DNA from 3 places in the Paraburkholderia sp. RL17-380-BIE-A genome. Region 2 is predicted to be linked to each of the others. Evidence: predicted binding sites of a transcription regulator. Region 2 holds the regulator's gene; each other region holds the start of a gene.
What was found. The regulator LexA, encoded in region 2, represses DNA repair genes until DNA is damaged. The targets are predictions, from matches to a motif close to ACTGTATNNNNATACAGT.
Positions count from the first base shown of each region.

Region 1: the regulator LexA is predicted to act here: its motif matches at 6,983-7,000, upstream of imuA (translesion DNA synthesis-associated protein ImuA).
Region 3: the regulator LexA is predicted to act here: its motif matches at 6,248-6,265, upstream of P0D68_RS23275 (ATP-dependent helicase).

Region 1 is NZ_JARESQ010000002.1:177,234-187,515, reverse strand. It holds gene P0D68_RS03625 (plasmid partitioning protein RepB C-terminal domain-containing protein) at 1-697, shown strand, start outside; gene P0D68_RS03620 (plasmid partitioning protein RepB C-terminal domain-containing protein) at 694-1,626, shown strand; gene P0D68_RS03615 (error-prone DNA polymerase) at 1,705-4,854, opposite strand; gene P0D68_RS03610 (Y-family DNA polymerase) at 4,861-6,330, opposite strand; gene imuA (translesion DNA synthesis-associated protein ImuA) at 6,260-6,967, opposite strand; one part of gene P0D68_RS03600 (IS3 family transposase) at 7,805-8,120, shown strand; one part of gene P0D68_RS03600 (IS3 family transposase) at 8,120-9,003, shown strand; gene P0D68_RS03595 (H-NS family nucleoid-associated regulatory protein) at 9,748-9,870, opposite strand.
Region 2 is NZ_JARESQ010000004.1:304,133-314,414, forward strand. It holds gene cysW (sulfate ABC transporter permease subunit CysW) at 1-983, opposite strand, end outside; gene cysT (sulfate ABC transporter permease subunit CysT) at 980-1,882, opposite strand; gene P0D68_RS08815 (sulfate ABC transporter substrate-binding protein) at 2,027-3,067, opposite strand; gene lexA (transcriptional repressor LexA) at 3,379-4,029, shown strand; gene P0D68_RS08825 (hypothetical protein) at 4,160-4,504, shown strand; gene P0D68_RS08830 (DUF2939 domain-containing protein) at 4,601-5,260, shown strand; gene P0D68_RS08835 (universal stress protein) at 5,346-5,810, opposite strand; gene nodI (nodulation factor ABC transporter ATP-binding protein NodI) at 6,094-7,008, shown strand; gene P0D68_RS08845 (ABC transporter permease) at 7,108-7,935, shown strand; gene P0D68_RS08850 (hypothetical protein) at 8,024-8,446, opposite strand; gene P0D68_RS08855 (LysR family transcriptional regulator) at 8,765-9,727, opposite strand; gene P0D68_RS08860 (M20 family metallopeptidase) at 9,988-10,282, shown strand, end outside.
Region 3 is NZ_JARESQ010000014.1:29,778-40,059, forward strand. It holds gene P0D68_RS23245 (phospholipase D family protein) at 1-1,525, opposite strand, end outside; gene panS (ketopantoate/pantoate/pantothenate transporter PanS) at 1,778-2,737, opposite strand; gene P0D68_RS23255 (MATE family efflux transporter) at 3,016-4,407, opposite strand; gene P0D68_RS23260 (RNA-binding S4 domain-containing protein) at 4,687-4,905, opposite strand; gene P0D68_RS23265 (hypothetical protein) at 5,223-5,690, shown strand; gene P0D68_RS23270 (hypothetical protein) at 5,809-6,072, shown strand; gene P0D68_RS23275 (ATP-dependent helicase) at 6,307-8,433, shown strand; gene P0D68_RS23280 (DUF4088 family protein) at 8,688-9,455, opposite strand; gene P0D68_RS23285 (AzlD domain-containing protein) at 9,740-10,063, opposite strand; gene P0D68_RS23290 (AzlC family ABC transporter permease) at 10,060-10,282, opposite strand, start outside.

The DNA of each region.
Region 1 (10,282 bases), on a different contig from region 2:
GCAGGGTCGCATCGAAGCTGTACGGCTTCTGGGTCACAAATCCATACCGGCACGCATTGTCGAACAGGATGAGCGCTCATGTCTCGAAATGAGCCTCGTCGAAAATGTTGCCCGACGAAACCACGACCCGATGGAACTGCTGCGCGACGTAAAGTCGCTCATCGATAGTGGATATTCGACCGAAGAGATGGCCGACAAGGTCGGGCTCACGCATGGCTACCTGCACAGCCTGATTCTGCTGCTTGAGCAAGGCGAAGAACGACTTCTGCACGCTGTTGAATGCGGCGCCGTGCCCATAGGGCTCGCCGTAAGCATAGCGCGCTCAGATGAGGCAGAAGTCCAACGCGCGCTTGCGGATGCATATGCCGACGGGACCCTTAAGGGGCGGCAGCTTTCTCAGGTCCGTCGTCTGATACAGCAGCGACAGCAGCACCATACGGTCCAGAAGTCCGGGAAACGTGGCGAGCCGGATGTGCCGATATCCACGGAGCAACTGCGGAAAATCTATATCAAGGATAGCGAGGCGCATCGACTCCTCGAAAAGAAGGCAGACCTTGTCCACACACGGTTAATCATTATCCAGAACGCGCTGAGGACGCTGTTTCAGGATGATACGTTTGTGGCGCTGCTTGGACGGCAGGGTTTGACGAGTGTGCCGAAGGTGCTGGACCAGCAGATTCGCGGGGAGCATCCATGATGACGAACTTCATTCAAACCAGCCCCCCAACCACAGTGTGTGCGGCGTTCAAGCCCGCGCTAATTACGCTCGCCCTGGAGCGACTCCGACCGCACCGCCCGCTCCCCGTTTCGACCTTGACGGGCAAAAAGTATCTTCAGGTTCTTGCCTCCATCGCGACCGTCGGTCTGGTCGAGCCACTCGTTGTCATTGATGACGTATCGAGGCCGGAGTGCTTCGTGGTCCTGGACGGCAGACTTAGACTTGAAGCCTTGAGACGACTGGGAAAGGTTGACGCACTGTGTCTCATATCCACCGACGACGAGACGTACACCTATAACAGACAGGTGAATCACCTCTCTCCCGCGCAGGACGCCCGAATGATTGCAGAAGCAATCCGCAAAGGCGTATCACCGGCCCGAATAGCCACAGTTCTCGGCGTGGTACCACGGACTGTGCAAAGCAAGGCTGCCCTTCTTGAAGGAATCTGCAAGGAAGCGGCGGAGTTGCTTGCGGACAAGATGTGTCCCGCGTCGGTCTACGTCACGCTGAAGTGGTTAAAGCCGATAAGGCAGATAGAGGCGGCGGAGCTGATGTGCAACCAGGGGAATTTCACGTCAGCCTTTGCCAAGGCAATCCGGTCAACAACGCCAGTCGAGCAGTTGACCGTTCGCGAACCGCTCAAGCGCCGCACAAACAGGGAGATTACGCTGCAGGTTGCGAAGCTGGAGCGAGAGATAGCGACCATGCAGGCGACTCACTCGGCGGTCGAGGAGACGTACAGCGTGGAGCACCTCGAACTGGCAGCGTCTGCGGCCTATATCGTCAAACTGATGGGCAACGATGCCGTATCTGACTGGTTGCGCAGTCACTACGCCGAGTACTGGTCACAGCTGACAGCGGTGGCCGACGAAGCGAGAGGCGCCCAGAAAGCGAAAGCGCTCGCGTGAAGTGATGTTTATCTTTGGCATTTTCAATTGCCCCGGGCGCCTCCATGTGCGTGGAGTATTGGCATTTTCTTCCACCCTTCAGCAGAAGTTTCGGCTCGCAGTAATCAAACCGCCGAGCAGATGCGACATGTCGACAAGCCGTTGCGCAACGAGGTGGCGAACTTCACCCTGACATTGCCAGGTTCCGTACACGGCGAGCAGCGAAGCACTCAAGGCCTCCTTGCGTTGCTTTTCGAACAGGGACGGCCAAATGATTACATTCACGTTGCCCGTCTCGTCTTCCAGCGTCACGAAAAGCACACCCTTGGCTGTGCCTGGCCGCTGACGCACGGTAACAAGCCCGCAGCCTCGTGCGAGCCGTCCGTCGCGATATGTGCGCAGAGTCGATGCTGGCATCAGGCGGTTTGCAAGCAGCTGCGGCCGCAGCAGTTCAAGCGGATGCCGGCCTAGCGTCAGACCAACTGACCGATAGTCCGCGACGATATCGTGAGCTTCCGTCGGCGCGCCCAGTTCGGGCGTCTCATCCTGCACCGCCGCTGCAGCAAGCATGTCCTTGTCTGGCACGGCGGCAACCGATTGCCAGAGCGCCTCTCGACGATTGCCGGCCAATGACGCGAGAGCGTTGGCGTCCGCAAGAACGTGGAGGTCCTTTCGGTCCAGTTGCGCTCTTCGAGCCAGGTCAGCGACGGTATCGAACGGTCGCACGGCCCTCGCATTTTCTATCCGCTCTGCAGCGCCGTCCTTCATGCCACGCAGGAGCGACATGCCGAGTCGGACAGCCGGTCGGTCATTGTCAGGCAGTGCCACCAGAACGGAGTCCCAGGCACTGACTGCCACGTCGACGGGCAGCACCTTCACGCCATGGCGCCGGGCATCCTGGACGAGCTGTGATGGAGAGTAAAACCCCATGGGTTGCGAGTTGAGCATGGCAGCAAGAAATGCCTCTGGCTCGTGGCACTTCAGCCAGCTGCTTGCATATACCAGCAACGCGAAGCTTGCCGCATGACTTTCCGGGAAGCCGTACTCGCCGAACCCTTTGATTTGCTCAAAGATGCCTTCGGCAAACGACTGCTCATAGCCGCGCTCGAGCATGCCATTCACGATGCGGTCATAGTATTTTTCAAGGCCGCCTTTGCGCTTCCATGCGGCCATTGCCCGTCTTAACGCATCGGCCTCGCCCGCACTGAAACCGGCCGCGAGAATCGCGACCTGCATCACCTGCTCCTGAAAAATCGGCACGCCGAGCGTACGGCCGAGGGCTGTTTTCAGTGCTTCGCTGGGATAGGTTACTGGCTCGAATCCCTGACGGCGCTGCAGATAAGGATGCACTGCACCGCCCTGAATCGGACCGGGCCGGACAATGGCGACTTCGATGACGAGGTCGTAAAACGTACGAGGTTGCATCCGCGGCAACATCGACATCTGGGCACGCGATTCAATCTGAAAAACGCCGACAGTATCCGCAGCAGAAATCATCTCGTACGTTTTCGTGTCCTCAGCCGGAATGTCCTGCATTTCAAAGCGCTCACCGCGCTGCTCCGATACGATGTCAAGAGTGCGCCGGATTGCCGACAGCATGCCCAAAGCAAGGACGTCGATTTTGAGAAGGCCGAGCGCCTCGAGGTCGTCCTTGTCCCATTCAATAACGGACCGGTCCCGCATCGCAGCGTTTTCGACTGGTACGAGTCGCGTGAGCTTGCCGCGGCTGATAACAAAGCCGCCCGAGTGCTGCGAGAGGTGACGCGGGAATCCGAGTAGCTGGGACGCAAGTCGCGCCCACGCCTGGATAAGCGGCTTCTCCGGGTCGAGCCCAGACTCGGCGAAGCGTTTGAGCAGGTCCTGACTGTTATCAAACCAATGATGCGATTTGGCGACCAGGTCGACTATCTGCGGGTCGACCCCAAGCGCCTTGCCGGTTTCCCGTAGCGCTCCGCGAGGCCGGTAGGTTGAAACCGCCGCCGCGATAGCAGCACGGTCACGACCATACTTGCCATAGATGTACTGGATAACCTCTTCGCGACGCTGGTGTTCGAAGTCGACGTCGATGTCTGGCGGCTCGCCGCGCTCCTTGCTGATAAACCGTTCGAACAGCATATTGCCGCGCGCGGGGTCGACCTCGGTAATGCCGAGGCAGTAACACACTGCCGAATTGGCGGCCGAGCCGCGACCTTGACACAGGATGTGCTGACTGCGCGCAAAGCGGACGATATCGTACACCGTGAGAAAATACGGTTCGTACTGCAGGTCGGCTATGAGTTCAAGCTCGTGCTCAATCTGCCCCTGTACGTTGTGCGGGATGCCGGATGGAAAGCGCCGCTGCGCGCCGACGTATGTTTCCTGCCGAAGATAGGCTTTCGGGGTGATGCCCGCAGGTACCAGTTCGTCCGGATATTCATACCGCAGCTCGTCAAGCGAGAACGTGCAACGGTTCGCGATGTCGACGGTCGCCGCGAGCGCTTCGGCTGGATACAGGTTCGCGAGGCGGAGTCGCGAACGCAGATGCTGTTCGGCATTCGGCGCAAGGTCGTAGCCACATTCCTGTACTGACTTGCCCACGCGGATGGCCGTCATCGTGTCCTGCAGTGGCTTGCGTGAGCGGACGTGCATCAGCACATTGCCCAGCGCGACGACAGGTACGTCCAGATTGCGAGCAACAAACTCGACTGCGCCCCGGTGAATATCGTCCATGGCACGCTGATGCAGCACGAGGCCAACCCAGGCCCGTCCCGCGAATGTGTCGTCAAGCCATTCGAGCTGCGCCGCCAATGCATGCTCTTTCGCCGGAAAATCGGGCACCAAGATGGCGAGGCAGTCCGGCATGCCGAGCAGATGACGATAGTCCTTGTCGGGTCGCGACAGGTCCTGAGGCGTAAGGCGATACTCGCCCTTTGGCGCGCGCATGCGTGCAAGCGTAATGAGCTCGGACAGGTTGCCGTATCCTGCGCGATTCCTGGCAATGAGAATGAGGCCGAAAGCGGGCGACCCGTCCGCATTGACCAGGCGGAAGTACGAACCCACAATGAACGGCAACTTCGCTTCCTTCGCGGCGACATGTGCCCGCACCACGCCTGCGAGCGAACACTCGTCCGTCACCGCGAGCGCGGAGTATCCTAGCTGCGCCGCTCGCTCAGACAGTTCCTCCGCGTGCGAGGCGCCATGCAGGAACGTAAAGTTGGAAAAGCAGAACAGCTCGGCATAAGCCGGCAGCGTCGAGAACGTGGAGTCCATGGCGTGTCATCCAAACAGGCCATGAAGGAACCACCGCTGGTCATCCTCCGCATCACGACTGCTCACGCGTTCCCGGTAAATCCAGAAGCAGCTCTGGTCTTCGCCCTGCGCGACGAAGTAGTCGCGCGTCACCAGTTCGCCGTCGAACCAGCCGGCTTCTATACGTTCGCCCGGGGAGACCATGCGCAACGGTGAGCCGTAGAACGGACGGTGTTTTCGCATCAACAGGCGCACCGGTTTCTCGAGCAGCCACGTAGGCCGCGGCAGCCCTTCCGGCAGCATGGTTCCTTTCGAGGCGCTCGCAACCGGTACCCATCGGTTCGCAATCTCCGGCCTGTAATCGGCTGTCGGTGCGGGGCGCAGTACGTTTTCCTCGCCGAGCCTTGCGACCAGCAATTCAATGAGACGCGAGTGGTCCTCGGCCGAACCGCCGGGCTCTGGAAATAGCGAGTCCGAGGCCGGCACGGCCGGCTGCACATTCGACGCATCCAGTCGCAAGGCAATGACAGGCGCGGCCAGCTCAATCCGTCCAAGGCGTTCCTTGAGCAGACGTATCAGATGGTCTTCGCGCCAAGTCGGCTCCCCAAGTGCAATGTCGATGGCCGTCGGTTCGATGGCCTGCCTCCCACGTTCATGCTCGAGAAATAGCGTGGCGCCGGTCAGGGCAAGCTGCTTTGCGCACAGCCATCCGCACAGTTGAACCACGAGACGATGCGCACCGAAAAGCGCGGCTTCCGCGTGTTCGATGCGGTCAGGCATCTCAATACGAGCCGAGAATGTCGGGGGCAATTCCAGCCAGTCGAAGAGTTCAGGCGCTGTGCCGAATGCGCGGTCGAGCGAATCGAGCAGATGCTCACCACAACGGCGTTGCAGACCGGCGCGAGGCAACCTTCGGACGTCGGCAACCGTTTCGCAGCCGAGCCCGGTGAACCAGTCGGCGAACTGCCGGACTTCCGGAACGGAATACAGCGGCAATGCGGACAGCTGCCGGTCGAGAGAATCGAGCTTGAGAACGCGGCGGCTCCGGTGCTTAGCGAGCAGCCACGCGCCCTGGCCCGTGGGAGCCGCACTGACACGCGCGGTCAGCCCAATCGCTTCGAGGATGGCTTTCGTCTGCCGGCAGATTGCCAGCAGTCCGCCGAACAGACGAAGGCTCGCGCCGATGTCCGCGACGACAACGGCTTCATCGAGCAATGTCACATCCGGCGAGAACTGCATGAGCGCCACGGCGACTTCGCGTTGTGCCTCGCGTTCGCGCGCCGGGTCGCGCTCGTACATCTCCACTTCTGGCGCCAGCGTCAGCACGCCGCCTCGCTTCATACCCGTTCTCACGCCCGCTGCCCGGGCTGCACCGTCCGCGACGAGTACTTTGTCCCGTTCGAGGACCGCACTGCCGTGCATCGGCTCAGGCAACCACTTTGGCCGGAATACTTCCAGCTGCAGTCGGGGTAAGTGGACGCCGAGAAATACGCGCATGGTGCGAGAACAGGACAGGTGTGGGTTGAAGGGGAATCGAGAGAGGTTCTGCGCGTGCTGGACCTCGTCGCTTGGTAATGTCGACCGTCAGGCCATCGCGTTCTGGCCGGAGCGCCAGACGCAGGACTGCAGGCGACGCGTCCTGCGCGGCAGCCAGCGGACGGACCATGAAAAACAGCGTCTCCGAAGACTGCGCCGCGAGATGAAGCCTTCGCAATGACGATGTCTGGACGTACTGCGCCCACAACAGCAGCGCGCCGCAGCTTCCCGCGCGAAGAATCTGCTCTGCCGCCCACAGGGCATCCGCCGTCTTCGGCGTGCGAACTTGCAGCAACTGGTCGGGGGGCAGACCGATGTACTCGAGTCCAAGGCCGTTTGGAACATGCGGTGGCTGCACCATGGCAACAGGCCGTTTGCCCAGCGTGCTGAGTGCAGGACGAAGGAGCCGCATTTCACCCACGCCGGCCTGCTGGACCAGCAGGTCGACCAACGCTCCCACCGGCCAACCACCGCCCGGAAGCTCTTCCGAGAGCGCCGGATACCCCGTATCCACGGCACGTCCACGCCCGCGAGCAAGCTGGGACGCTCGCCACAGCGATGGATGGATATGCTCTGGGGCCGGAGCTGAGGATGACATTGGTTTGCGCAAAATACTGTATATATGTACAGTATCTTACATCGAAACGGGAGACGGCAAGGCTGATTCTCAAACTCCTCGCAATGCCGCTTTCAGCTCTGTTGAATACCTTCACGACACGCCGAAAGCCCGTTTGATGTTGCCCCATTAACCGCCACACGGAGGTGGATATGTACGAAGACACAGTTGGGCTGCCCGTACTCACGGATGCGCATGCGGCCGTTCTTCGCTGCTATCTGGCCGTGAGTGATATCGCTGCGTATCGGTCGCACGGGCACTGGTTGACTAGCGAAAGTATGGTGGAGTCTGCCCGTCTGTGGCTCGCAAAGAACGCATGCGTCGCGACATGGTTTGAGCGGATAACGATAGCGGCGCAAGCACACGACATCGCCGAAGAACTTATTTGCAGCGGAGTGACCGAAAACGAGGCCGCTCACGCTGACCGGCTATTTACGGCGCAACTCACAGTGAACTTCGCGTCGCCTTTGGTGGCCAGAATATGGAGGAAATGTACCGGTGCAGACATTGCACGAGACTCGAGCAACTAAGCTGAAGCACAAGCAAAAAATGGAACCGGAGTTATACAACGGATACGAAGTGTGGGGGCATGCTATCCCGCAGAACGGAGGCTACGCCGCTAGCAGCACCATAACGTCTGGCCGGAAACTCATTGAAGGTTCAGGCGTGCTTGCGACATGCGGAACCGAGGGAGAGGCGCGCGCCATCGGTATGGCGTGGGCTCGTGGAGTAGCCCCTTGATTCTCAGGACACGAGACACCCCTTAAAATAAGAGGGAGTCTTGTGACTAGTTTCAAGCCTAGGCAAATCGTGGAAAGCATTGAAGTTCTGACTGAGCCGGAGCGCCGTCGTCGGCGTTCGGTCCAGGAAAAAGTAGCCATCGTGCAGGAAACCCTGGAGCCGGGAGCAACGGTTTCAGCAGTTGCCCGTAGACACGGAGTGAACCCAAACCAGGTGTTTGCGTGGCGCAAGCAATACGAGGAAGGCAGCCTGGCAGCGGTGAAAGCTGGAGAAGCCGTGGTGCCTGCTTCGCAGTTGGCCACGGCGATGAAGGAAATCAGGGAACTGCAGCGTCTGCTTGGCAAGAAGACGCAGGAGGCGGAAATCCTGAAGGAAGCAGTCGAGTACGGCCGCTCAAAAAACTGGATTGCGCGCTCGCCCTTACTGCCCGGGGACGACCAATGAAAACGGTCTGCGATGTTCTCGGCGTGGCGCGCTCTGCTTTGGCAGTCAGAAAAGCCCGCTCTCCAGACTGGCAGGACGGGCGCCGCGCCCGACAGACCGACGACACGGAGCTGGTCGCTGCAATCCACGAGCATGTAGCGGGCTTGCCGACTTATGGATACCGACGAGTCTGGGCATTGCTGCGACGTAGTCACGAATTGACCGGTGCGCCGTGCGTGAACGCCAAGCGGGTCTATCGCGTCATGCGTGACCATCAGTTGCTGCTCCGGCGCCTTGGCCAGCGACGCGATACCCGCCGACATGATGGACGCATTGCCGTTGACCAGAGTAACGTCCGCTGGTGCTCGGACGGCTTCGAGTTCCGTTGTGACGATGGCTCGCCGTTGCGCGTGACGTTCGCGCTGGACTGCCATGACCGGGAAGCTATTAGTTGGGCAGCGACTACTGGCGGCCATAGCGGGGACGTCGTGCGCGATGTGATGCTCGCAGCGGTCGAGCAACGCTTCGGCACGCCGCAGGCAGGCGCACCCATCGAATGGCTGTCGGACAACGGCTCTGCCTACATCGACCACCGTACGCGCAGCTTTGCCCGCGAGTTGGGCCTGGAGCCGTTGACGACGCCTGTTCGTTCGCCGCAGAGTAACGGTATGGCCGAGTCGTTCGTGAAGACAATCAAGCACGATTACATTGCCTTTATGCATAAGCCTGATGTGCCAACAGCGCTCTCACATCTGGCTGGCGCCTTTGAGCATTACAACGAACGCCACCCGCATAAGGCACTGAAGTACCGTTCCCCCCGGGAGTTCCGGCGAACCGCTGCATCATCAACTTAACGGTGTCTGCGTGTCCTGATTTACAGGGGCAACTCCAGCTCGCGCATGGGTTGACACTCACGGGTAGGTCAGACCCGTGAGCTAAAAAGACTTCCATCCACTTGTGGCTTTGTGTCTTAAAGAACTCTTCATGTCGATGAAGAAGTAAAAAGACATCTAGCGAATGATGTTTTAACTTTTACCGGGAGCTCATTTTTTAGGTCCCCGGCACTGCTCCAGCGCCGCACTATCGCGCTCCTCAAAGGTGCGACCGGGCGCCGGTCAGCATGTCCCAGTATTCCCGACGCGGCATCCCGACCGGGTGAGAAAGCCCCATTTCGGGCAATCCTTCGCATAGAGTGCGCATTCAGTTGTTAGCCAGCCACGGTAGCATGCTCCGTCGCTGTCGTTGACCTGCAGTGAATTCGCCGCGCCGCTTGTTCGGCCAAAGCATATGGCTCCTGGGATGGCAATGAACGGTTGCTGTCGATTCGTTTGCTTCGATGCATTCACCGCGTTTGCAGAGTACGACGAGGCGCAGGCTAGTAGCACGAGCAAATTACCGGTTCGAAATGGCATGCTCCCTCCACCACAGGTCGACTGCGCGCATTACTGCATATCTCGGCATTCGAGTTCGAGTTCGGAAACAGCGAGCTGCGCCGTTTTCCTGATATGCATCACCGTCTGAGCTTTCTTCGCAATAGCCTTCGTGGCCGTGGGTTTCGAATCGGCCGCCGCACTGGCGCCGTCAATCAAAAACTTCGCTTAGTCCTTGGCACCAGACAGCCACACCGGAGCCGGACCGCGCCCGCTCCATGTCGCGCCGGACTTCGGGTCGCGATACTTAGCCGGCTGCGGACCTTTCGGCTGTCCTTTGCCAGCACCCACGCTGACCGTCTTCGAGGCCTTCTTTCCGACAGCTTCACCTCGCTAACAACACCGGCGTTCGTCGCAACAGTCGCTTCAGCGGCACCTGCAATCAAAAATTTGACTGGCGGAGTTCGTGCCAACGCCTGGCATGCGACGGCGACACAGCGACGTCCGGACCGCAGCGTTAAGTCCGTACCAGCAAGGTGTCCAGCCGTTCCCTCATACGATGGCAGGTCCTCTTGATGCACCCGCGGCTATCTGGTTATGAAGATAAACTGCACGCCATCGTCATTCACATCGAATGTCGCATACGCGGAATCATCAAATGCGTATTGATATCCCTGCATCACAAGAAATGCAGGGAAAGGTTTCTTGATAGGGTTACCAAGCTTCGACGTAATTTTCTTTGCATCATCGCCGAGCTTTATGC
Region 2 (10,282 bases):
GCGGGTGTTGCGCCCACCGGCGTGGTAACCGGACCGGCGTACGCGGGCACATCTCGCGCGGCCGACAGTTCCGCCGACATATGGCGTTCCGCGAGCAGCTTCAGGCCGAGCGTCACGAGCGCGAGCAGCGCCAGCACCGACGCCACGGCGAACGCCGCCGAGAAGTTGTATTCGTTGTAGAGAATTTCGACGTGCAGCGGCATCGTGTCGGTCTGGCCGCGAATATGGCCCGACACCACCGACACGGCACCGAACTCGCCCATTGCCCGCGCGTTACACAGAATCACGCCATACAGCAGGCCCCATTTGACGTTCGGCAGCGTGACGCGGCGGAAAGTCTGCCAGCCCGACGCGCCGAGCACGTGCGCGGCTTCTTCTTCGTCGTTGCCTTGTGCCTGCATCAACGGAATCAGCTCACGCGCGACGAACGGGAACGTCACGAAGATCGTCGCCATCACGATGCCCGGCACCGCGAAAATGATCTGGATGTTGTGGTCCTGCAGCCACGGGCCGAACCAGCCCTGCGCGCCGAACATCAGGACGTAGATCAAGCCCGAGATCACCGGTGAAACCGAGAACGGCAGATCGATCAGCGTGGTCAGGAGCGCCTTGCCGCGGAATTCGAACTTGGCGATACACCATGAAGCCGCGAGACCGAACACGAGGTTCAACGGCACGGCGATGGCGGCGGTGATCACGGTCAGCTTGATCGCCGAGAGCGCGTCCGGGTCGGCGAGCGATTCCAGATAGAAACCAAGACCCTTGGCCAGCGCCTGATAAAAGACGGCGACGAGCGGCACCACCAGAAACAGCGCGAGGAACAGCAGCGCGATGGCGGTCAGAATCCAGCGCACGAGCGGCGGTTCGGTGACAGGGTCGGGACGGCGCGCGACATTCAGTGGCGCGCGCGGCGCCACCGCAACGGCAGCGGCGTTGTTCGCAACACTCGCGGCGGATACGTCATTTACGGTTCGCCGGCTCATTGCACACCTCCGCCGATTGCGGCAACGCTCGCCACACTGGCGGCCGGCACCGGGCCCGCGCCACCGCGGCCCGTGCGGCGCTGCAAATACCACTGCAGGGTATTGATCAGCAGCAGCATCAGGAACGACACGACCAGCATCACCACCGCGATAGCCGTGGCCCCCGCGTAGTCGTATTGCTCGAGCTTCGTGATGATGAGAAGCGACGTGATTTCCGACTTCATCGGTACATTGCCGGCAATGAAAATCACCGAGCCATACTCGCCGAGCGCGCGCGCGAAAGCCAGCGCGAAGCCCGTCAACAGAGCCGGAAACACGGCCGGCAGCACCACGCGGCGAAACGTCAGCCAGCGCGAAGCGCCCAGGCACGCGGCCGCTTCTTCCTGTTCGCGTTCGAATTCTTCGAGCACCGGCTGCACCGTGCGCACGACGAACGGCAAACCGATGAACGTCAGCGCGACCAGCACGCCGGCCGGCGTGAAGGCGATTTTCAGGCCGAGCGGTTCGAGGAACTGTCCGATCCAGCCGTTGCCCGCATACACGGCCGCAAGCGAAATGCCGGCCACCGAAGTGGGCAGCGCGAACGGCAGATCGACCACGGCGTCGACGATGCGCTTGAACGGAAACGTGTAGCGCACCAGCACCCACGCCACCAGAAAGCCGAACACCGCGTTGATCAGCGCGCCGCCGAGCGCGGAGAAGAACGTCAGGCGATACGACGCGAGCACGCGCGGCGAACTCACCGCGCGCACGAACTGGCTCCAGTCGAGCGTCGCGGTCTTCAGAAAGGTCGCCGCAAGCGGAATCAGCACCACGAGGCTCAGATAAGCCACCGTGATGCCGAGTGTCAGGCCAAAACCGGGCAAGGCGCTCGGTTTTCGGAAGGTCAACGTCGTCATGCTCGTTACTCGTTCAGGTTGATGCTCGTGTTTCCGGCCGCCGGGCCCTGGCTGGCCAAAAGCGCGCCCCTTGGGGCGCGCTCCGGAGTGACGCGTTGCCGCATCGCTTTGCTGCCTATGCCGGTGAAGGCAACGGCTCGATCGTTACTGCGGTTGATAGATCGAATCGAACACGCCGCCGTCGGCAAAGTGCGTCTTCTGCGCGTTGGTCCAGCCGCCGAACGAATCGTCGACCGTGTACAGCTTCAGCTTCGGAAACTTGGCGGTCAGCTCGGCCGGCACCTTGTTCGATCGCGGACGGTAGAAGTTCTTTGCCGCGATTTCCTGGCCTTGCTCGCTATACAGGAAGTTCAGATACGCTTCGGCGAGCTTGCGCGTGCCGTGCTTGTCCACCACCTTGTCCACCACCGCAACCGGCGGCTCGGCCAGAATGCTGACCGACGGCACCACGATCTCGAACTTCTCCGGTCCGAACTCCTTCAGCGACAGGAAGGCTTCGTTTTCCCATGCGATCAGCACGTCGCCGATACCGCGTTGCACGAAGCTGGTGGTCGCGCCGCGCGCGCCCGAATCCAGCACGCCGGCGTTCTTGTAGAGCTTGCCGACGAATTCCCTGGCCTTCTGATCGTTGCCGCCCGGCTGATGCTCGGCGTATGCCCATGCCGCGAGGTAGTTCCAGCGTGCCCCGCCCGAGGTCTTCGGATTCGGCGTGACGATCGACACACCCGGCTTGATCAGGTCGTCCCAATCCTTGATGTGCTTCGGGTTGCCCTTGCGTACCAGAAACACGATCGTCGACGTGTACGGCGACGCGTTATCCGGCAAGCGCTTCTGCCAGCCCTTGTCCAGCAAACCCTTGTTGGCCAGCGCGTCGATGTCGTAAGCGAGCGCGAGCGTCACGACGTCGGCCTGCAGACCGTCGAGCACCGAACGCGCCTGCGCGCCGGAGCCGCCGTGCGACTGCTTGAAGGTGATCGTCTCGCCGGTCTTCGCCTTCCATTCCTTGCCGAACGCCTGGTTGACGTCCTGATACAGCTCGCGCGTCGGGTCGTATGACACGTTCAGCAGTGTCGTGTCGGCAGCGTGCGCCTGCGCCATCACGCCGAGCGCGCTCGCCGCGCCCAATGCGAGCGCCGCGATGAGTTTCTTCGTTTTGCCTGCCAGCCCCGTACCTTGGTGATTCATGTCAACTTTCTCCGCGTTGTGCGCTGAAACAGCGTGTGGTGTCTTTTTGCGTCGCGGTCACGTGCACATGAACGCCAACTGGAGGCCAGTCTATCGAAGGGCTTTCATCATTAAAAATAATGTTTCTTCATTCTTTAATACGCAAAAGTGGTAATGACAGCTGGATAAGGCGTTGCGGCACGAAAACGGGTGTTGGAGCGTCGTTTGACGACGCTGCAACGCCACCCCTCGGCACGAACTTAAAGTAAAGCTTGAATTGCGCGGAATACTGTATAAAAATACAGTCACCTGTTCATACATACAGTGGCGCCATGACCAAACTCACCGCACGACAGCAGCAGGTTTTCGATCTGATCCGCAGGGCTATCGAACGCACCGGCTTTCCGCCCACCCGCGCGGAGATCGCCGCCGAACTGGGCTTCAGCTCGGCCAACTCGGCAGAAGAACATCTGCGGGCGCTCGCCCGCAAGGGCGTGATCGAACTCGCGGCCGGCGCGTCGCGCGGCATCCGCCTGCTGGCGGGCCCGGAAGATTCGCCGCACCAGTTCACGTTGCCGCACGCCAGCATCATGCAACTGTCGCTACCGCTGATCGGGCGGGTGGCCGCGGGTAGCCCGATCCTCGCGCAGGAACATATCTCGCAGCACTACGCGTGCGACCCGGCGCTGTTTTCGAGCAAGCCCGATTACCTGCTGAAGGTGCGCGGGTTGTCCATGCGCGACGCGGGCATCTTCGACGGCGACCTGCTCGCGGTGCAAAAGAGAACGGAAGCCAAAGACGGCCAGATCATCATTGCCCGGCTTGGCGACGACGTCACGGTCAAGCGCCTGAAGCGCCGGCCGAACGGGCTCGAGTTGATCGCCGAGAACCCCGATTACGAAAACATCTTCGTTGAAACCGGCAGTGCGGAATTCGCGCTGGAAGGTATCGCCGTGGGGCTGATTCGCCCCGGCGAGTTCTGAACGGTCAGGTTCCAGGCGGCTTGTTTCCCAGCACTTCGATCCAAGCCCCTTCTTGCCCGTTCGACAGAGTAGAAAGCCGCGCCAACGCCGCATTAACGCCGCATTAACGCTGCATCGTCTGGAGAGTCTCATGGAACGTCTTGCCCGCCTGCTGCCTTTTCGCCAGTTCGGTCGTCTGCGCCATCTTCGCAAGCTGGTGCCCTGCTCATTGATCGAGGCGTCCACGGCCAGCACGCCGTCGCTGTTCGATGCGCCGGACAGCGTGTCGAGCCTGCCATCGTCGTTGCCGGCGTTTGCCCGCGTGTCGCTGAACTCGGGTCTGAATACGGCCGAACCGGCCCGTCGCGCACCGGTGCGGGTCTATCACGGCCCGTCGCGGCTCATCATGGTCGGCACGGTAGACGCTGTGTGCCGCATGATCGACCGCTGCATTGCCGACGAGGCAAACGTCCACGGGGCAGTATTCGAGTCTTGATGGAAGGTATGGCGGGCGGCGATATCGCATCGCATGGGATCGTTTTCGTGTGGCCGCGGTCCACGTTAGATCACACCTGATGGAGAGTCCCATTCGATGGCAGTTTCGAAACGCATTAAAGGCGGCGCCACCCGGCCGCTGATCGTCACGCTGATCGTGATTGTGCTAATCGCGGCGCTCGGGTTTGCGTACGCGTCACCGTATCTCGCGCTGAACAATCTCAAACGCGCCGCCGATGCGCGCGACACGCAAACGGTCAATCAATACGTCGACTTTCCCGCGTTGCGCGAGAGCCTGAAGCAGCAGGTCGCCGGGCTGCTCACGCGGCGGCTCGACGCGCACAGCAACGGCAATCCGCTGGCCGCCATTGGCGCGATGATCGGCGTCGCGCTGATTGGCCCGCTCGTGGATGCCTATGCCACGCCAGACGGCGTGGCGGCCTTGCTGAACGGCATGCCGCCGCGCGGCGATCCGGGCGAACGGCCGCCCGCACCGCCTGCAGCGAACACGCCGGCGGATGGCGCCGCGGCCTCATCCGCACCGGCGGCGCCTACGGCGCCTGCCATCGGCAACGCAGGCAACGGCAACACTAACGCCACGCCGGCGCAACCGCCGCAAACCACCGCGGGCTATCGCGGCCTCAACGAGTTCGTCGTCAGATACCAGCACGGTGCTGGCGACGCGCGTTACTCGGCGATTTTTCAGCGCGAGGGTGTCTTCACATGGAAGCTGGCCGCGGTCAACCTGAACGAGTGATCGCCTGGGGTCGTCGGGCCGAGGCGACCGGCCCGTTGAGCACGCTCGCGGTAGCGCTGCACCCAGCCGCGATTTCCAGCCGCTATCAGGCCGCCGCCTGCTGCTGCTCCTGGGCCGAAGAACACGCCACCAGAATGCTGCACGAGACGCGGTCGAGCAGCGGCGTATTGCCCGCGCCCATCCACCAACGTGACAAACCGGTGCGGCAGCGGTGGCCAACCACAACCAGGTCGACGTGCAATTCATTGGCAAGGTTGGCGATCTCGTCGATCGGATGGCCGAACGCGAAATGCCCTTGTGCGCTCACGCCTCGCTCGGTGAGCCAGTCCACGCCTTCCTGAAGGATGTCGCGGGCAGTCTTTTCGAAGCTGCCGCAAGCCACGTCGGTCAGCAGGCCCGCGCTTTGCGCAATGCTCGAACGCATATCGACGACCGACAACAAGTGCGTTTCCGCTTTCAGATCCAACGCCAGATCGGCGCCGCAACGCAATGCTTTGCGGCCTTCGCGCGAGCCGTCGTAGCACAGCAGGATTTTCTGGTAGCTCGCCATGATTTTTCTCCCTTCGCGCGGGACGCGCGATCTGAATGAATCATGGTGCGCCGCAATTCAGGTTGCAAGGGATGGAAAACGCTAACTGTGCGGTAACGGCACACAAGCCACGCTCTAAAGAGGTGCGCGCGCCAACAGGCTTGCTTGCGCTCGTTGCCGCAGTGCGGGAAACCCGTGCGGGAGCGTCGGGCGCGCACCAACGCCGAGCCGCCGATGCCCTAGAATAGGCGGCCTTCCCGGCCATTAAAATCATCCATGTCTGTTCCGGAGACTCGTTCGATCCATGCCTGAAGCCGCCATCGAATTTCACGAGGTCAAAAAAAGCTACGGCGAAAAGACCGTCGTCGACGGACTGTCGTTCCATGTCGACGCCGGGGAATGTTTCGGCCTGCTCGGCCCGAACGGCGCGGGCAAAACCACCACGTTGCGCATGCTGCTCGGCATCGCCTCGCCGGATGCGGGCACGATCCGCCTGTGCGGCGAGCCGATTCCCAGCCGCGCGCGCGTGGCGCGGGCGCGCGTCGGCGTGGTGCCGCAGTTCGACAATCTCGATCCCGACTTCACGGTGCGCGAGAACCTGCTGGTGTTCGGCCGCTACTTCGGTTTGAGCGCCGCGCAATGCCGTGCGATGGTGCCCTCGCTGCTCGAATTCGCGCGCCTGGAGAGCAAGGCGGATGCGCGCGTGAGCGAACTGTCCGGCGGCATGAAGCGGCGCCTCACGCTGGCGCGCGCGCTCGTCAACGATCCCGACGTGCTTATCATGGACGAACCGACCACCGGCCTCGATCCTCAGGCGCGGCATCTGATCTGGGAGCGGCTGCGCTCGTTGCTCGCGCGCGGCAAGACCATTTTGCTGACCACGCACTTCATGGAAGAAGCCGAACGGCTCTGCCACCGGCTGTGCGTGATCGAGGAAGGACGCAAGATCGCCGAAGGCGCGCCGAGCGAATTGATCGCCTCCGAGATCGGTTGCGATGTGATCGAGATCTTCGGACCGGATCCGGTCGCGTTGCGCGATGAACTGGCGCCGCTCGTCGAGCGCACCGAGATCAGCGGCGAAACGCTGTTCTGCTACGTCAACGACGCTCAACCGGTGCATGCGCGGCTCAAGCAGCGCGCGGATCTGCGCTATCTGCACCGGCCGGCGAATCTGGAAGACGTGTTCCTGCGGCTCACCGGCCGCGAGATGCAGGACTGAAGAAGCATGTGAAGAAGCATGAATAGCGGCATCGCACGCAACGCGCTACAGCCATAACGACGAAGCACGTCCCCTCGGGGACACCGCACGAGACACGCAATGGACGCACGCACCTACGACTCCCCGGGCGAGACCCCGTCGAAACAGGAAACCTTCGCCGCTTTTCCCGCGAACGCAACCAACTGGATCGCCGTGTGGCGCCGCAATTATCTGGTGTGGAGAAAGCTCGCGCTCGCCTCGATGTTCGGCAATCTTGCCGATCCGATGATCTACCTGTTCGGCCTCGGTTTCGGGCTGGGGCTGATGGTCGGCCATGTCGAGGGCGTGTCGTATATCGCCTTTCTCGCGGCGGGCACCGTGGCGTCGAGCGTGATGATGTCGGCGAGTTTCGAGTCGATGTATTCGGGCTTCTCGCGCATGCATGTGCAGCGCACCTGGGAGGCGATCATGCACACGCCGCTGACGCTCGGCGACATCGTGCTCGGTGAAGTGATCTGGGCCGGCAGCAAGTCGATGCTGTCCGGCGCCGCGATCATGCTGGTGGCCGGCGCGTTGGGCTACGCAAATTTTCCGTCGATGCTGCTGGCGTTGCCGGTCGTCGTGCTGACCGGCCTCGCATTCGCGAGCATCGCCATGGTCGTCACAGCGCTCGCGCCTTCGTACGACTTCTTCATGTTTTACCAGACGCTGGTGTTGACGCCGATGCTGTTGCTGTCCGGCGTGTTCTTTCCGGCATCGCAATTGCCCGCCGTTGCGCGCGGCGTCACCGAAGTGTTGCCGCTGGCGCATGCCGTCGACCTGATGCGGCCGGCCATGCTGGGACGTCCAATCGAACATGCGCTGTTGCATGTGGCCGTGCTGGCGGCGTATGCGGTAGGCGGGTTTGTCGTGGCGGCGATTCTGTTTCGCCGCAGGATGATGAAGTAGGCTTCGGCTTTCGATAACCATAGGCGCCGAGGCCGGGTCGCTCAGTGTCGATCCCAACGTATCAGCGCCTGCCGCGACCCGGACCGGCTCAGTCCTCGTCGTCGGTCCATGGAATGTCCACGTCGGAAATGAACGCCACCGTGGCGAACGGCCCGCCGTCCTGACGGCCGATCTTGCCGTCGGCACGCTGCCATTCGACGCGGAACATCGTGCCCGGCTCATCGGCGATCAGTCGAACCGTGCGAACCTCGTCCGGATCGGCTTCTTCCACCGGACCGTCGAGCGAGATCTGCAATTCCTGCGGCCACAGCCCGTCGGCCGGATCATAGATCTTGTCGCCGTCGGGAATCAGGGTAAAGGCTTCCACGCCGATCGTCGCCGAGGCCTCCACGATCATCTTGCCCAACGCGCGCAGCAATGCCGTCGCTCGCGCCGAATTCGCCTGACGGATTGCAAGATCCCCGCGCGTCAGCGCCTGCTCAAGTTTTGGGTTTGTTTTTTGTTGCGCCATTCGATGTCCTGAGTTCCTATCGCTCTGTTGTGGACGGCGCGCTGCATCGAGCGCGCGCCGCTCTCCATTTTTCGGGCTGAATCCTACCACTGGTGTGCGCTGCAGCAATCCCTGCCGCGCAGTCCGGCGCTTTCAGCCGGCCCCGTCCACCACAGTTTAGGTCGTGATTCGTGATCCGGCAGGGACATTTGCCTTTCAATCGGCGCTGAATGGATCGCTATCGCACGCACGCCATCCCTTCGCCCTAACGTTCGCGGCCGGCCGCAAACGTAGCCTTGCCGCCTGGAAGCCCGGCGGGCTATCCGTGCCTTTGCGCGTTCAGCGCGGGGGCGTGGTTCGCTTTCGAACGGCCTTCATGGCAGTCCCCTGCGCCGGCTTCGCACCCGCGATTTCCGTGATCAGATAGTCCCTGAAGGCTCGCACCGACGGCGGTAACTCACGCCCCGCCATGGTCTGAACCTGAATGCTGCGCTGGCGCATTTGGGGATGCGTGAGCGGCATCACGACGAAGCCGTCGTCCGCGTAACGGTCGCGCACGGACAGCAGACCCGTGAACATGATCGCGCCGGACTTCTGCGCGTAACGGTACATGGCGCCGCTATTGTTGCAGGTGAGATCGGGCTCGAGCAGGATGCCTTCGAGCGCACAGGTAATGTCGATCAATTGACGAATCGTCGTGCCGGGCTCGGGCAGCACCAGCGGATAGCGCTGCAAGTCGGCGAGCGACACTTTCGCGCGCGCGGCCAACGGATGATCGGCGCGCAGCAGCGCCAGCACCGGCGCGCGCTCCGTGTGCTCGACCTTGACGCCTTTTTCCGGCGCGAGGCTGAAGGTCAACGCAAGATCGGCGTCGCCGTCGCGCACCCGGCGGGTCGCCGCGTCCGGTGACATGACCGACAGCGTGAAGTCGATGCCCGGATACTGAACGCGAAAGCCCGCCATCGCGGTAGGCAGGAAATCGGCGGCGAATCCCTCCGAACTGGCCAGCTTGATCATGCTGCCGTGCATGGTTTCGAGCCCGCCGATCTCCTTCATCACATGCTCCGCCTCGAGCAGACTGCGCTGCGCGTACGCAAGCAGGCGCTCGCCTGCTTCGGAAAGCGCCATGCCGCGCGGCCGCCGCTCGAATAGCGCGACGCCGAGGTCGCCTTCGAGTCGCACCACCTGGCGGCTGATTGCCGACACGGCGACATGCAGACGTGCGGAGGCGTCGCTGATCGAGCCGGTGCGCGCGACTTCGACGAAATAGCGCAGCGCGATGCCATGCAGCGAAAGTGCCATGAGTGATGCCTCATTCAACGGTAGGCGCTGCCAGGCCGATGGCCGCCGGCAGTTTTACTGCTTGCGCTGAGCTTTGCCTTTTCGGCAACGCAAGCTTCGAAAGACGATCATTGTGACAAAAAAAACGGCCTCCTAGAATCGATTCGACGCTGCAGACCGTGGCCTGTCTCAATCGCCCCGCAATCGACCCGCAATCGCCCCGCGATCGAGCCCGAGACCACGCGCCGCCCGCCCCACATTCGCCCGCATTGGAGACACCTATGAGCCGCACCGAGGCCATCGAGCACGCCACACACCATTTCGAATCCGGCGCCTTTCTCGAAACGCTGAACCGCCGCGTTGGTTTTCGCACGGAAAGCCAGGAGAGCGATCGCGCCGCCGCGCTGCTGTCGTATCTGACCGACGAAATCACACCCGAAGCGGTGGCCCTCGGTTTCAGCACACGCATCGTCGCGAACCCGGTGGACGGCTTCGGGCCGTTCCTGATCGCGAGCCGCCACGAGGCCGACGACCTGCCGACCGTGCTGATCTATGGACATGGCGACGTGGTGCGCG
Region 3 (10,282 bases), on a different contig from region 2:
TGACGCGATAGCTTTCCTCCGGGCTCGTGGCGCGTTCGAAGATTTGCGCGACCTGTTCGGCGAGCGGCGGGCTGTGGATCACCAGCGCCAGTTCGGTGTTCAGATTGGCCGAACGCGGGTCGAGGTTCATCGAGCCGATCACCAGAATCTTGCGATCGATCACATACGTTTTGGCATGCAGGCTGGCGCGCGAACGCGAGCCCGCGAAGCCCACGCTCGGCATGTTCTGCTGCGGCTTGAATTCGTATAACTCGACGCCCTGTTGCAGCAGCGGTACGCGAAACGGACTGTAGCCGGCCTGCACGGCGACGGCGTCGGTGGCGGCGAGCGAATTGGTCAGCACGGCAATGCGTACGCCGCGATGCGTCAGTTCGCCGGCCGTCTTCACACCGGCTTCGTGTGGCACGAAGTAAGGCGAAATGACGAGGAAGTCTTTCTGCGCGTCGCGCATCAATTCGCCGAGCCGTTGCATCGGCGGGCTCACATAGTCCGGCGACGGATGCACGATCTTCTCCGGCAGGTCCGCCTTGAACTCCGCCCGCGCCCAGGTCAGGCCGAGTTGATCCTTGGCGATCTGCGAGGCGAGCGGGGTGGCGTTCAGCGGCTTCGCGTTGTACGGATCGGCGTTGGTGCGCCAGTGCTGGCGCAACTCGTCGCGTGTCTGGTCCAATTCCTTCGCGTCGAACTTCTGCTTGTTCAGCACGCGCAACGGATAGGAGATGCTGCTGTTCCAGTAGTCGTCGAAACTCGCGGAGACGTCGGCGGTAATCGGGCCGGCGGCGAGCACGTCGAGGTCGCGGAACTGCAATGTTTCGCTCGCGCTGAAATATTCGTCGCCAAGATTGCGGCCGCCCACGATCGCCAGCTGGTTGTCCGCGATCATCGCCTTGTTATGCATGCGGCGCGTGAAATGGCCGATTTGCGTGAACACGTTCGTGGTGCGTTCGAACATCCCTTCCTGCGCGCTGCCGAACGGATTGAAGACGCGTATTTCGATGTTCTCGTGCGAGTTCAAGCCCGCCATCACGCGGTCGATGTCCTTGAAGTTGAGATCGTCGACCAGCATGCGCACCCGCACGCCGTGATCGGCCGCAAATAGCGCGGCGCCGAGCAGCAGCTTGCCGGTGGTGTCCTCGTTCGCGATGTAGTACTGCATGTCGAGGGTTCGGGTCGCGGCGCGTGCGAGCGCAATGCGCATCTGCAAGGCGTCGGTGCCGTTCGGGAGGATCCGGAAACCGGATTGATCCGGATGCGCGGCTTCGAGCGGCGCGAGTGCCGTGCGAAGCGGCGTGGTTTCCGTGACGGGCAGGGCGTGCGTGATGTGACGGTCGAACTCGGTGGCCGGCGGCTTGGTGGCGCAGGCGGTCAATAGTGCCGTTGCGCAACACAGCAGGAAGAAATGTCTCGTGGTGCCCCAGGCGTTCTTACGCTGGGGTGTGCTGAACGCGCACTGGCGTTGCGGTGCGGCTCTGCTTTTATCTGGATGCGACGGCACGCTTTCTCCCCTTGTTTGCAGGCTTCTCATGGCGACAGCGCGCGAGCTATTCACGCTGTCGAGAAATGCATTCTAAGGGGAATCAGGCGGGCGGGTTTTTGTTCTGGTTGTTGTTCTGGTTGTTGTTCTGCTTTTTGATCTTATACGCCGCCTGGCCGATGCATCTCGCGATGCGGCGCTCGCGTTGCGGGTTCTACGGATGCGTCGTGAACGTATCGGCAGAACCCGAAATTCAATGCCGGCGCGCGCCGGGATCGCGAAGCCAGCGCGACGCGCGCGCTGTTACCCGCGTTCGGCGTTCAACACCTGCTCACCGTCCATATGCGTCGAGCCTTTCGCGGGACGTCCTGCCCAGTATCCGGCGAGCAGCGAGCCCGACAGGTTGTGCCACACCGAAAACAGCGCGCCGGGCAACGCCGCGATCGGCGTGAAATAGAGCTTGCCGAGCGTCGCGGCGAGGCCCGAGTTCTGCATGCCCACTTCGATGGCGAGCGTGCGGCACACGGCTTCGTCGAAGCCGAGCAGACGCCCGCCCCAATAGCCGCCGAGCAAACCGATGCCGTTGTGCAGCACCACGCCCAGCATCACCACGAGGCCGACCGAGGCGATGCTCTTCTGCGTGCCGCCCACCACCGCGCCGATGATCAGCACGATCGCGACCATCGAGATCAGCGGCAGAACCGGTTCGATCTTGCGCACGATTTTGCCGAACAGATGATTGACGATCAGGCCGACCACGATCGGCAACGCGACGATTTGCAGGATGCTCATCAGCATGCCGTGTACGTCGACGGCGATCGAGGCGTCCACGTAAAGACGCGTGAGCAGCGGCGTCGCGAATACGCCGACGAGGGTCGACAGCGCGCTGATCGTCACCGACAACGCAACGTCGCCGCGCGCGAGGTAGATCATCACGTTCGACGCCGTGCCGCTCGCCACGCTGCCCACTAGCACCATGCCTGCGGTGAGGTCCGGCGGCATGCGCAACGCCTTGGCGATCACCCACGCGGCGAGCGGCATGACGAGATAGTGCAGCACGATGCCGGCGATCACCGGCGCGGGCCGCGTGAAGACACGCTGGAAATCGGCCACGGAGAGCGTGACGCCCATTGCCAGCATGATGATGGTCAGCAGCGTGGTGACGTGCGGCGCGATGCCTGAGAACGAGGCGGGCGAGCAGTACGCGGCAATCGAAACGAGCACGGCCCAGAGCGGGAAGAGACGGGTGACGCGGGCAAGCATGAGAGGTGTTCCTTGATTATGTTTTATCGCGAGAAGCAGGGTCGGTCGGGCGGCACGCCGCCGTCGGCGGCGCGCTTGCGGGAGTCTGCCGCGTGAGCGCGGCAAGCCGTGATGGCGGGTGATGAGCCTTCGGGCTGCGCGGGCCTTTTTGAGGCGCGCGAGTGGGTTTTCGGCTAATGGACGCGGGTGCGCGTCCATTAGCCGTAACACGGTATTTTACCGTTCGTGGCGAATTTCCCGTGCACCGGTGGTTGCGCGTGCAACCAGTCGGGCATCGTTCAAACGGGATTGGCCGGCACGCGCCGCAGGCTCAGTTTGTGAAAGCGCAGCGTCATTAGCAGCGCGACGCTCGCGAGACCGGCGGCGAGTCCCCACCACAAGCCGCGCGCGCCGAGACCGAAGTGAAACGCCAGCGTGTAGCCGGTTGGGAAACCGATCACCCAGTAACCGAACGCGGCGGCGATCATGGGTACACGAGTGTCTTTCAGGCCGCGCAGACAGCCGGAACCGACTGTCTGCATGCCGTCGACGATCTGGAAGATCGCCGCCACGCCGAGCAGCGAACTCGCGAGCGCGACCGTGGCCGCGTTGGCCGGGTCGTCGAGATGCAGATAGAGGCCGACGATCCAGTGCGGCGCGGCGATCAGCACGAGCCCCGACAGCGTCATGAAGGCGACGCCGAGCGCCAGCGCGACAAACCCCGCATGGCGCGCGGCGAGCGGCTGGCCGGCGCCGGACCAGAAGCCAACTCGCACGTTGGCCGCCTGGCCGATCGCGAGCGGCACCATGAAGGCCACTGAGGCGACGTTCAGCGCGATCTGATGCGCGGCCAGTTGCGACTCGCCGAGCAGCCCGACCATCAGGCCGGTGGCGAGAAAGAGCGTCGATTCGACACCATAGGTGATCGCGACCGGCCAGCCGATGCCGAACAGTTCGCCCATCAACGGCACGTTCGGCCGGGTGGCGACGACGAAGTGCCGGTAGCGCGGCCGCAAATGCAACAGCGCCATCAGCACGAGCGCGCTCAGCCAGACGGTGATGGAAGTCGCGGCCGCCGATCCGAGAAAGCCGAGCCGCGGCAAACCATAGGCGCCGTGAATCAGCCCGTAGTTGAGAAACCCGTTCACGCCGACGCTCGCGAGCGACACCCACAACAGCCGTTTGGCGGCGCCGATGGCCGGCAGGAACGAGCGCATCAGGCCGACGCCGATCAGGCTGCCGAGCGACCCCCAGCGCAGCACCGCCGCGTACTCACCGACGTTGTGCGCGAGCAGCGCGGGTTCGCCAAAAGCGAGCAGGATCGGCGTGGCGAACGAGAGCAGGAAGAACGCCGGCACCGACAGCAGCACGGACAGCACGAAACCGGTCCAGTAGATGTGCGGCACGCGGCCCTCGTCCTCTGCGCCGCGCGCGTGCGACACGCTCACGCTGACGGAGGTCAGCACGCCTTGCAGCAGCGTGACCACCACGAAAAACAGGTTCGCGCCGAGGCCGCCGGCCGCGAGCGCGTCGGGGCCGAGCGAGCCGAGCAGGATCGTGTCGGTCACGCCCATGGCCATTTGCGAGAGCTGCGCAATGGCGAGCGGCGCGGCGAGGCGGGCAGTGTCCGCCGCGTGGCGGGTCAGGGTCGGCGGCCGGGCGGCCACCCGGGTGAAGCCGGATTGAGTCATGGAGCGCTTGGCAGCGGAAGTGGCGACAGCGCGACGGCGGGCGCGGTAGTCGCGCGGGCGGTGGCGAGGGCAGCGGTTCGGCGGGCCTTGGTGAACGCACGAGGCAATCGTACGAAACAAGCGCACGAAGCAACCGCCAGCCGGCGTGTCAGCCGATTGTTTGTCTGTCGAAACTGACAGCTTATTGCTTAGGCGCGGCGCTGTCGATGGAGAAGGCACGATTTTGGTGCGCGCGCCTCCTCCGAGTTTTCGGAAACCGCAGAGCGGCGGGGCGTTGCGTCAGGCTTCGTGAACCGCAATCCGCGTGTCGCCGAGCAAGACGACCTGGCCCGCGCGGATTTTGCAGGTTTTACGCGTTTCGACCCGGCCGTCTACGGTGACAGCACCGTCCGCCACCATCATTTTTGCCGAGCCGCCGCTGTCCGCGAGCCCCGTTATCTTCAGCAGATTATGCAGTTCGACGTAGTCGCAGGTGAGGGTGAAATCTAGGTTGGGCATGGCGTTTGCGCCTTCAGGCAAGGGGTTCGCATCATAAGCCAGAAGCTTGCCCTGGATGAAGTTCAAGGTGTGCGCCGACTTTGCGTGAGCATCTGCAAGCAGATGTTATGTGATTGTCAGAAAGTGAAACGTTGCGTAACACCGTTCGTAAGACACGAACTTCACTCGTAAAGTGCAGGTCAGTGGTAAAGCCTGCTGGATTGATCTGGCAGCGAGCAGACCGGGCGAGGCACGCAGAGCAAGCTAGCAAAGCGGCTCGAGAATGCGTAACGCCGGACAGGTCGCCCGCGTCACAACAACTTTAGAGAGGATTAGTCATGACCCAAATTCGAACGCTTCTGATCAATACCGCCCTGACCGCCGCCGTGACCGCGTTCGCGGCCACCGCAGCCGTTGCGCAGACTGCGCAACCGGCCGAGGGTGTCAACGGCCAGCCGCAAGTCCAGATGCAAGGCGCCGACGTTGCGCCCGCTGCACCCGCCGCGCAGGGCGTGCAGCCGGTGACGTCGCCCCCGGCGCGCCTGACGGCGTCGGGTTCGACGGACCCGCTGGTGCAGAAGCGCGACGCCAATGCGAAGGCCAACGCTGAATATCGCGCGTCGAAAAAGGCATCCAAGGCCGAGCTGAAGGACCAGCAGAAGGCCGCCAAGGCGCAGTACAAGGAAGAGGTGCGCGGCGCAAAGATCAACCAGAAGGCGGATAAGCAGGCCGCCAACAACGAAATGAAGATGGACATGCAAGGCCAGGCCGGCGTCCAGGCGGACGGCGCCGACGTCAAGCACTAAGACCGAGGCTGAGCGTCAAGGCGGTGGCGGGGCGGCATAGGTTGCCAACGCCGCCGCCTTGACCGATCGCGTTTGAAGGATCGCAAGGTCCAGGCATCTCGTTTCACGGAGGTATCGCATGAATATCACTCTGTCCATGAAGTCCAGAATTTCGGCCGCGTTGATCGCGGGCTGCCTGTCGTCGGTTGCCTTCGCGCAGGCTAGCGATCCGGCTGCGGCGCCGGTTACCCATGCCGACAAGAAGGCGGCCAAGGAGCAGTCGAAGGCGGACAAGAAAGCGTCCATCGCGCAAGCCAAGGCCGACAAGAAGAAAACCGACGCTCAGGCCGACGCCGATAAGGCCAAGGCCGACGCCAATGTGAAGGACGCGAAGACGCAGTAGCCCGGCTTGACCGCTGGCCTCGCGGCGACGTGTGAGCGGCTCCGCGTTGCGTTTTCACAGAAATGGCCCGTGCGCTTCTACGCCACGGGCCATTTTTCATGCGCGCAATTGTCATGCTTCGGGATGCCGGCCGCCGAGGGCGCGCGGCCGAAAAAAGGGTCGCTTGTCGACGAGGGTTGTATGGATATACAGTATGCGTCGCCGTACTGAATCCACCTAACGTCCAAACCGATCGTGCTCTCCGTCGCCGAATCCCCGTCGTTCGATACCGCCGCCTGGCTGGCAAAGCTCAACGACGCGCAGCGCGAAGCCGTCGAGTACGGCGCCGACACGCCTACCGCGCCGCCCGGCGCATTGCTGGTGATCGCGGGCGCCGGCTCTGGCAAGACCAACACTCTCGCGCACCGGGTCGCCAATCTGGTGGTGAACGGCGCCGATCCGCGCCGCATCCTGCTGCTAACGTTTTCCCGTCGCGCCGCGCTCGAAATGACCCGGCGCGTCACGCGCATCGCCGGCGCGGCGCTCGGCACGCGAGCCGCGCTCGCGCAAGGGCTGACATGGTCGGGCACGTTCCATAGCGTGGGCGCGCGGCTGTTGCGCGAGTACGCAGACCTGATCGGCCTCGCGCCGGCCTTTACGATCAACGACCGCGAAGATTCCGCCGACCTGATGAATCTGGTGCGCCACGAGCTCGGTTTGTCGGCGAAAGAGCGGCGTTTCCCGGCCAAGGGCACGTGCTTTGCCATCTACTCGCGCGTTGTGAACACCGGCGCGTCGCTCGGCCAGGTGCTCGACAGTGCGTTCCCCTGGTGCCGTGAATGGGAAGCCGATCTGCGCAGGCTGTTCGCGGCTTATGTCGAGGCCAAACAGAAGCAGAGCGTGCTCGACTACGACGACCTGCTGCTTTACTGGTCGCACATGGCGGCCGAGCCGGTCATCGCCGCCGACCTGTCGGCGCGCTTCGATCACGTGCTGGTGGACGAATATCAGGACACCAACCGTCTGCAGGCGTCCATCCTGCTCGCATTGAAGCCGGACGGCCGCGGCCTGACCGTGGTCGGCGATGACGCCCAGTCCATCTATTCGTTTCGCGGCGCGACCGTGCGCAACATTCTCGATTTCCCCGCGCATTTCGACCCGCCGGCCAAACAGGTCACGCTCGAGCGCAATTACCGGTCGACCGCGCCGATTCTGGCGGCGTCGAACGCGGTGATCGAACTGGCCAGCGAGCGCTACACGAAGAATCTCTGGACCGACAAGGCGTCGGCGCAGCGCCCGCGCCTCGTGAGCGTCGCCGACGAGGCCGATCAGGCGCGCTACATCGTCGAACAGGTGCTCGAGGCGCGCGAGCAGGGCATGAAGCTCAAATCACAGGCGGTGCTGTTTCGCGCAGCGCATCACAGCGCCGCGCTGGAGATCGAACTGACCCGGCGCAACATTCCATTCGTGAAATTCGGAGGCTTGAAGTTTCTCGATTCGGTGCACGTGAAAGACGTGCTCGCCGTGCTGCGCTGGGCGGAAAATCCGCGCGACCGCGTAGCCGGCTTTCGCGTCGTGCAGCTGCTGCCGGGCGTGGGGCCGGCCACGGCTGCCAAGGTGCTCGACGAGATCGTCGCGCGCGCGGGCAGCGGCAATCCGGCCGACACCGCCGGTGGCGCATTGGCGGCCTTCGCCGCGCCGGCTCGCGCGCAGGAAGACTGGCATCCGTTCGTCAAGCTGATGTCGAGCGTGTACGGCCGCCAGACGCCGTGGCCCGCCGAGTTCGAGATGGTGCGCCGGTGGTACGAGCCGCATCTCGAGCGCAACCACGAGGACGCCGCGATCCGTCATGCGGACGTGTTGCAGATGGAGAGCATAGCGGGCACGTATGCGTCGCGTGAACGCTTTCTGACCGAGCTGACGCTCGATCCGCCCGATGCCACCAGCGACGAATCCGGCGTGCCGTTGCTCGACGAAGACTACCTGATCCTCTCCACGATTCATTCCGCGAAGGGGCAGGAGTGGCGCAACGTGTTCGTGCTGAACGGTGTGGACGGCTGCATTCCCTCCGACCTCGGCACTGGCAGCGAAGAGGAAATCGACGAGGAGCGCCGCCTGCTCTACGTGGCGATGACGCGCGCGAAAGAGGATCTGCATATCGTCGTGCCGCAGCGCTTTTACGTGCACAACCAGACGCATATGGGTGATCGTCACGTGTGGGCGTCGCGTACGCGCTTTATTCCCGCGCATCTCATGCCGCTGTTCGACGCCTACGCGTGGCCGCGGATGCCGGTTCCGAGCGCGCCCACGGCGGCCGGGCTGGCCGCCGCCGCGCAGGCGAAGATCGAGATCGCGGCGAAACTCAGGAAGATGTGGGATTGAGAGTGCGGTGGGTGCCGCCGTTACGGGCGCGGCGCCTGCCGTGACACGATTGACGCCGCTTGACGCCGGGCGCCCGCGCGAGAAAAAAGACCGTTGGCGAGGCGCGCTATTGGAGATGACGTTTTTTCAGCGGCTGCGGGTCGCGGCCCGCAGCCGGGGCACGCGCGCCGGAGTCATTCTGCAAGACACGCGGCGCTTCGACCAGATAGGTTGGCTGCCAGTGAGTCGGCGCTCGTTTCTGAAGGCTTCGAGCTTCAGCGCGACTGCCGTTGTTGTTGCTGCGGGGCCGGACGCGGCGGCACGAAGAAGTTGCGCAGCCAGGCCGCCATGCGCGAGAACACGTCGTACGGCTCTTCGACGAAAATCTCCGGCTTGAGCAAACGCAGGAATTCCATGATCTGCTGCGCTTCCTGTTTCTGGAACGAGCCGTGCGAGATGCCCAGCCGCAGAAGCCCGCGCAGTTCGCCGAGCTTCTCGCGCGCGGTGCTCCCCACGCTCGTTTCGCACGCCACCTTGGCCTCGTAGACGCGCTGGCGCAGCGACTCCACCAGCCGCCAGGCCGGTGTCTGCATGACTTCCTCGAGCGCCTGAATGTCCTGCGCCGCGCTCTTGATCTGCGCCGCGAGCGGGTCGACCAGCGTGGCGTCGCCTTCCGCTTCCTTGACGATCGCCGCCGCCCAGTCGCGGCATTGCTTGGCGAGTTCTTCCGGCGTCCATTCCGAGCGGGCCGCGAAACCGAAGCCGAATTCGCCCGCCTGCCGCATCAGGATTGCGACGACGTCCGGAAACTCCTTGTCGAGCGTTCGTTTGGCCCAAGCGTACTGGCCGCCCTGCAACATCCGCTGAACCGCGTGTTCGGTCAGGGGCACCATATTGTCGAGCAGCTTGGCGCGCAAAAAATCCTCAAACGACGGCGTCGCGAACTGCGGATCGAGCTTCAGCGATACCCGCAGAAAAGCGTCGAAATCCTTGCGCAGTGTCGCAATGGTCTCGTCTTTGAGCGTGAGGGTGATTTGACCCATGAGTTATCCCGTTTGGTCCTGCCGCGCGGCTTCGCCGCGCCACCCGGCCGCGCGGGCCTTGGGAGACGCGACGTTCGATGCCGGCGCGCTTGATTCCTGCCTGTTGCCGCGTAACCAGCGGGACGTATCCCGACGAGCGGACCTCGACTGCATAACGGCGGATCGGGGGGAAACTTAAGGGCGTGCGGGACGGGTGCGCCCGCTTTAGAGGGAAGCGTCGCCCGGCATGCGCTTGCGTGTCGCAAGCCGGACGACCTGGATGCTGCCATGAAGGCGGCGTGCACCTATTTCAGCACGATACATTGCCAGACAAAAAACACCGCCAGGCCGACCGCAATGGTCAGAAGCGGCCGACGTGTGACTGCGCTGACGAGCACCGCGGCCAGCGCACCGACGAGTTGCGGATTGCGCCAGGTCAGTTCGGCATTGCTGCCGTGCGGCGAAACCGCCATCGGCACGATGATCGCGGTCAGCACGGTGACCGGCACGAAGCCGAGGGCGGTGCGCACAAGCGGCGGAAACACGAGCCGGTCGCCGAGCACGAAGACCGCGGCGCGGATCACCCACGTGATGGCCGCCATGCCGAGAATCAGAACGACGTAGTTCATCGGGACGCCTCCGCGGTTTTGCCCGTGCCGCGCAGGTTGGGGCGCGAGGTCGACAGCAGGACGCCGATCGCCACGCCCGCGAATACCGCGCCGAGCAACCCGAGCTTGTACGGCCACGCCTGCCAGAAGAAGGCCAGCGTGCCCGCGGTCACTGCGGCCGCGATATAGCGCAGCGCCACGAGTTGCGGCACGACGATCGCGATAAAGGTGGCGACCATC